DNA from 2 places in the Paracidovorax avenae ATCC 19860 genome. Region 2 is predicted to be linked to the other one. Evidence: riboswitches for the same ligand, from Rfam matches in the RefSeq annotation. Region 2 holds a riboswitch; the other holds the start of a gene.
What was found. Region 2 has a riboswitch for cobalamin ahead of cobM (precorrin-4 C(11)-methyltransferase). Riboswitches for the same ligand answer to the same signal wherever they lie in the genome.
Positions count from the first base shown of each region.

Region 1: another riboswitch for cobalamin. It lies ahead of ACAV_RS07770 (TonB-dependent receptor domain-containing protein); the one in region 2 lies ahead of cobM (precorrin-4 C(11)-methyltransferase).

Region 1 is NC_015138.1:1,756,504-1,759,905, forward strand. It holds gene ACAV_RS07755 (putative bifunctional diguanylate cyclase/phosphodiesterase) at 1-306, shown strand, start outside; gene ACAV_RS07760 (cell division protein ZapA) at 605-1,063, opposite strand; gene ACAV_RS07765 (hypothetical protein) at 1,060-1,308, opposite strand; cobalamin riboswitch at 1,358-1,621, shown strand; gene ACAV_RS07770 (TonB-dependent receptor domain-containing protein) at 1,704-3,402, shown strand, end outside.
Region 2 is NC_015138.1:103,750-107,151, forward strand. It holds gene ACAV_RS00435 (carboxylesterase family protein) at 1-1,503, opposite strand, end outside; cobalamin riboswitch at 1,656-1,929, shown strand; gene cobM (precorrin-4 C(11)-methyltransferase) at 2,021-2,902, shown strand; gene ACAV_RS00445 (sirohydrochlorin chelatase) at 2,899-3,402, shown strand, end outside.

The sequences.
Region 1 (3,402 bases), 1.7 Mb from region 2:
GGCTATTCGAGCCTGGCCTATCTCAAGAAGCTCCACATCCACAAGCTCAAGATCGACCAGTCGTTCGTGCGCGGCCTGCCGGACGACGAGAGCGACCGGGCGATCATCGAGGCGATCGTGCACATCGGCCGGGCGCTGCGCATCCAGGTGGTGGCCGAGGGTGTCGAGACCCCGCAGCAGCGCGAGGCGCTGCAGGCCATGCAGTGCCACTACTTCCAGGGGTTCCTGGTGGCGCCGGGATTGCCCGCGGAGGACTTCCGAGCCCTGGTGGCGCGGGATGCACAGGGGAGCTGCGCCCCGGCATGAGCCCGCTGCGGCGGGCCGTGCCTGCAGGCACGGCCCGCAACGCAAAAGCGCCGCGGGGTTGCCGCGGCGCTCGGGGAAGAAGGTGTCCGCAGTAGCCGCCGGACCGTCATCCTGAACCGGGGGTTCAGGGGGGCGAGGGCAGCCAGGCGTTGGGTTCATCTGACGCGAGATGATCACGCTCACCGGGCAATGTACCAAGCCCTTGCTCATGGAGCATTGGTTCAAGGAAATATAAAGCCCGGCGGCACTGCAGACGCCCCCATTGTAGGCGCGCAAATCGCCCTTTGGAAGTGCAGGGTCAGGCCGGCCGTCCGTCCTCGCCCAGCGCATGGTCCAGGCGCCGCAGCAGCGCCTGCAGCGCGTCGCCGTCCGGTGCCTCGCCGTCGGCCAGCAGGCTGCGCTGGGCAGGTCCGTCGGCGGCCGGCGCGGGGCCAGCCGGAGCCGCCTGCGCATCCGCTGCCGCGTACGTATCCGCGGCGGCGTACCCATCCGCCGAAGGGGGAAGGCCCGGGGGCTCCTGCGCGGCCGGCGCCTCGGCGGGCGAGGCTGCCGCACGGGCCTGGTCGGCCAGTTCGAAGGCCAGATTCAGGGCCGCCAGCACGGCGATGCGCTCGCGCGCGCGCACCTTGCCGGCATCGCGGATGCGGACCATGGCCGCATCCACGCGCTCGACCGCCTGCAGCAGCCGTTCCTGCTGGCCTTCCGGACAGGCGAGGCGGTAGCTCTGCTGCATGATCTGCACTTCGATCTGGTTCATTCGGCCTCCTTGGGCAGGTCGGTCGGGGTGGCCGGGGCATCGGCCGGCGGGGGCGGCATTTTCTCCAGCAGCGCGTCGATGCGCGTGCGGGCCGTGTTCAGGCGCGACCGGAGCGAGTCGCGCTCCTGCGTGAGCGAGACCACCTGGGCGGTGAGCAGGGCGTTGGCGCGCTGCAGCTCGGCGTGGCGCACGAGCAGCCGCTCCACGCGCTCGGTGATCTGGTCGAGGGGGGAGGGTGAATCCATGCACGGATTGTAGGGTTGGGGCCGGGCGGGGGAATATGTATCGAAACGTCCTAGAATCCGCTGCGTTGGTGCCAGCGGCCTGGTTCACAGGCCGCGGTTCAACGGGAAGCAGGGAGGCGCCGTCCGCCACGGACGCGCCGTGCCTGCGCTGCCCCCGCAACGGTCCGTGGAAAGAAAGCTGCCCGCCCCTTCCGGCGGGGCGGCTTTCGCCGCCTCCTGCACATAGCCACTGGGTGCCTTGAACAAGCGCCTGGGAAGGCGCAGGAGCGTGTCGTCCACCAGCCCGGATACCGGCCAACACGGAGGCCGTGCCCAGAGCCATCAGCCTGGGCGCGGCCGTGTCGCCCAATGCCGGCGGGGAGGCCGGCGCGGGCTCGTTTTCTGCGATCGCTTCCATGCATTCTCCGATTCCCCGCTTCCGCGGCGCCGCCGGCGCACGTGCTGCCTTTCCGTTCCTCCATGCGCCTGCCACGCTGGTCCTGCTCGCCACGGGCATGGCGCTGGCCCCGGCAGCGCATGCCGCCACCGCCGCCCCGATGGGCGAGGTCGTGGTGACCGCCAACCGCACGCCCCAGCCCCTGGCCGATCTCGTGGCCGACGTCTCCATCGTGGACCGCGACACCATCGAGGCCAGCGGTGCCACGGGTCTCGCCGACGTGCTGGCCCGCGTCCCGGGTATCGAGATTTCGCGCAACGGCGGGCCGGGAACGACGACCAGCGTCTACCTGCGCGGCGCGGAGCAGCGCTTCACGGCCGTCTATATCGATGGCGTGCGCGTGGATTCGCAAACCACGGGCGGTGCGCCCTGGGAGGCGATCCCGCTGGGCCTCATCGACCGCATCGAGGTGCTGCGCGGGCCGGCCGCCGCGGTGTACGGCTCGGACGCCGTGGGCGGCGTGATCCAGATCTTCACGCGCAAGGGCGAGGGCCCGGCGCAACCCTACGTGGGCATCGGCGCCGGCAGCCATGGCACCTACAAGGCCGAGGCCGGCGTGAGCGGCTCGGCGGGCGAGGGCCGCGCGGTGGACTACGCGCTGGGCTTCGAGCGCGAGATCAGCGACGGCTTCAACGCACGGCCCATCGCGGGCCAGAACCCCGACAAGGACGGCCTGCGCCGCTCCGCCGTGAACGCACGCGTGGGCCTGCAGATCGATCCGCGCCAGCGCCTCGAAGGCACGCTGCTGGGCGCCGACACCAACGCAGGCTACGACACCACGCCCCTGGGCAACGACGACCGCGCCCTGCATCGCATGCATGCGCTGGGGCTGAACTGGCGGGCGCAATGGAGCGACCGCTACACCACCCGCCTGTCGGTCACGGATTCGCGCGAGCGCTACGAGACGCGCCCCTCGCCCTACACCGCCGATACGCGCCTGCGTGGCTACCTGTTCCAGAACGAGTGGCGCGAGGGTGCGCACCTCTTCACCGCCGCGCTGGAGCGCCGCGAGGACCAGCTGCGCAACGGTGGCCTCGATGGCGACCGTTCGCAGGACGCGCTGGCGCTGGGCTACGGCTTCACCGCCGGCCCGCATGCGTTGCAGATCAACGCACGCCATGATTCGGACAGCGAGTTCGGGGGCCACAACACCGGCAGCATCGCCTATGGCTATGCGATCACGCCGCAATGGCGGGCCACGGCATCGGCCGGCACCGCGTTCCGCGCCCCCACGCTCTACCAGCGTTTCAGCCCTTACGGCGTCGCGTCGCTGAAGCCGGAAGAGGGCCGCAACGTGGAACTGGGGCTGCGCTGGGCGCAGGGTGCGAGCAGCGCGTCCGTGGTGGCCTACCGCAACCGCGTGAAGAACCTCATCGTCTTCGGCGAGGCCGGCCCGTGCCAGGATGAGTTCGGCTGCTATGCCAACGCGGGCCGGGCGAAGTACGAGGGCGTGACGCTGTCCGCGCAGCACACCCTGGGCGGCGTGCAGCTGCGCGCATCCGTGGACCTGCAGAACCACCGCGACGACACCACCGGCCGCCAGTTGCCCCGCCGTGCCAGGCGCCACGCGACGCTGGGTGCCGACACGCGCATCGCCGGCTGGACGGTGGGCTCCGAGGTGCAGGCCGAGGGCCGGCGCTTCGACAACGCCGCCAACA
Region 2 (3,402 bases):
TGCCGGCAGCGCGGGGCTGGCCTTCGCGTTGGCTGCGGCCCCGCGGCCCGCCATGGCGAGGTTGCCGCAGCGGAAGGCAAAGTCGTTGATGATGTTCGACATCGTCACGGCCGAGCGGTTGGGCATGTAATCGGGCGCCAAGGCGGCGGGGGCCTTGTAGGGGGTGGCGCCTTTTACGGTGTAGCCGGTGATCTTGGTGCGGTCATTGCCCCAGACCCAGCCGAGAACCACTTCGTTGACTAATGCCGGAAGCAGCAAGTCGCCCATTTTGAGATAGGCCATGTCGGCGAAGACGACCCCCTCGTCCCGGTTGATGCCGAAGACGAACGGCTTCGCGGGCATGGGCCCGGTGGACGTGGTCGCGTAGCCGGCCAGGGGCTGCCCGGCGATGACCGTGCCGTCCAGGGTCGGCGACCAGGGCAGGCCGTCCTGGACCTGCGGGGCGGCTTCGCCCAGCAGGGCGACCAGGGGCGGCACCGTGGTCTGCATCCTGGCCGGGGCGCCGGCCTTGTCCTCCGATGGCGGCGCTTTCAGTGACTGGGTATCGATAATTTCCTGGAACGTGGCATTTTTCAGGATGGGTTCGCGTTTCAGGCAATCCTTCATGTGCAGGCAGAGCGAGACCCGGAAGAGTTCGCCCAACTCGTGGGCCTTGGCCGGTGTGCGGTACACGGACCCCACCGGATTGCTCTCCATGATCGCGGCCTGGAAGAGCTTCGCGCTGCCCGGCGCGGCGAACAGGTGCAGCCCGGTGGACATCGCGCCCGCGCTCTCGCCCGCGACGGTGACGCGGGTGGGGTCGCCGCCGAATGCGCGGATGTACTGCTGCACCCATTGCATGGCCTGCTGCTGGTCGAGAATGCCGAAGTTGCCCTGGAGCGTGCCGCTCGGATCGACACTCTTATCGACATGGCCGAGCGCCAGGAACCCCAGCGCGCCCAGCCGGTAGTTGATGGTCACCACCACCATGTTGCCCGTGGCGGCGAGGTAGGAGCCGTCGAAGACGTTGCCGTTGGGAGACGGCTGGTAGCCGCTGCCTTCCACGAACGCACCGCCGTGGATGAAGAACAGCACCGGCAGCGGCCGGGACGCCCCGAGGGCCGACTGCGGCGTGAAGACGTTCAGGTAGAGGCAGTCTTCGCTCTGGTTGCGGAAGACGATGCTGTTGGGCTGCGGGCAGAAGGCACCGGGCGCCGTCTGCGGCACGTTGCTGCCGTTGGGTGCATACAACTGGGGCGGCTGAAACCGGCCCGCCTTGGCGTACTTGATGCCCAGGTAGGTGTTCACCGCCACGGGCGATCCGCCCGCGGGCGTGACCGAGGCCTGGCTTCCGCACGCGGACGCGCCGTTGCCGAACGTGGCGGTGGTGCCGCTGGCGCACGCGGGTGCCGGTGCGGCCGGGGCCTCGTGGTCCGTGCGGTGCGTGCTGCAGCCCGTGCCGGCCAGCACGGCGGCAGCGGAAAGCGCCAGCCAGGCGCCTCGGATGGTGTGCGGATGTCGCATGTCGGGTTCCCTCTCTCCATGTGTGGCGGCCGGGTGGCCGTTGTGTTCGGCGCGAACGCCTGGCCCATTCTTGGGGCAAATCCCGGCCGGCCCGGGGGCGGGCACCTGAATCGTTCTGAAACGTCCTGAGCGGGCCATGCCGGCGCGCTCCCCCTATACTTCCGCCCGTTGGTGCTCGCGCGGCCGTTTCCGGCCGCGCAGTTAAACGGGAACCAGGAAGGGCCGCTCCGCCACGGATGACGGCCCCGGCCTGGGCTGCCCCCGCAACGGTCAGCGATGGAAGGCGCATGGGCTCAGGCCAGGCGCCTTCGGCCCCTGGAACGACGTCCACTGGAATGCCTTTGCGGCATCCGGGAAGGGCCCGGGGAGTCCGGCACGAACTGCCGCGCCGCCAGCCCGGATACCGGCCGACGGGGGAGCGCGCGCCTTGGCGCGCATGCTCCATTTCACGGACCCTGCGGGGAGGCAGGGTGCGGGCGCGCCTGCCGCGGCGGGCGCATCTTTGTCGTCGCTTCCCATGCCAGATTCTTCGGCGCAGGCCAACGGAGCCTGCGATACCGCCGTCCCGGGACCGGGCACCGTCTGGTTCGTCGGTGCCGGGCCCGGCGATCCGGACCTCATCACCGTCAAGGGCCGCTCCCTGGTCGAACGCGCCGGGGCCATCCTGTTCGCCGGCTCGCTCGTGGACGAAGCCGCCACGCGCTGGGCGCCCCCGGGCTGCACCATCGCCGACAGCAAATCCATGACGCTGGACCAGATGGCCGCGTGGCTCGTGCTGCAGGCGCAGAAGCACCGCACGGTGGTGCGCCTGCAGACGGGCGATCCGGCGTTGTACGGCGCGCTGGTCGAACTCGTGCAGCCGCTCGATGCCGCGGGCGTGCCGGTGCGCGTGGTGCCGGGCGTTTCGTCGGCCATGGCCTCGGCCGCCGCGGCGGTGGAGAGCTTCACGCTGCCCGAGGTCACGCAGACCGTGGTGTTCACGCGCGTGGAGGGCCGCACGCCCATGCCGCCCGGCGAATCGCTCGCCGAGCTGGCGCGGCACCGCTGCACGCTCTGCATCTTCCTGTCGATCACCCTGCTGCACAAGGTGCAGGCCGGGCTGCGCGAAGCCGGCTGGCCCGACGACGCGCCGCTGCTCGTGGTGCACAAGGCCTCCTGGCCCGGCGAGGAGCGCATCGTGCGCTGCACCGTGGCGGACGTGCGCGAGCGCTGCCGCGAGGCCCAGGTGGTGAGCCAGGCCATGATCATCGCCAGCCCCACCCTGGGCGCGCGCCACTGGCCCGAACTCGCCAAATCCAAGCTCTACGACCCGGGCTTCACCCACCGCTTCCGGCGCGCGGATGACGCATCCACCGCCGGCCCGCAAGCCGCCACCATTCCGCCGGAACCCCAACGATGACGCACCTCCACGCTCCGCATGCCCACGGGCACTCCCACGAACACGGCCACGGTCATGGCGTCGATCCGCACCACGGCCCCGCCGCCGGCACCGCTCCCGCACTCGCGCAGGCCGACACCACCGTGCTGCTGGTCGGCCACGGCTCGCGCGAGCCCGCGGGCAACGACGAGATCCATGCCTTCGTGCGCCAGTGGCGCGAGCGCCAGCCCGGCTGGCGCATCGAGGTCTGCTTCATCGAATTCGCGCCGCCCGGGCTGCACGACGGCCTGCTGATGGCAGCGAAAGGCAGCCGCCGCGTGCTGGTGTTGCCGCTCATCCTGAACGCGGCCGGCCACGTGAAGATGGAGATCCCCGAGTCCATCGAGCATGCGCGCGAACACTGCCCGGGCGTCGAATTCCTCTACGGCCCTCACCTCACGGCCTGCGAGCCCATCCTCGCGATCCTGCAGCGCCAGCTGCGCCGCTGCATGCAGGCGCTGGACATGCCCGACCCCACCACC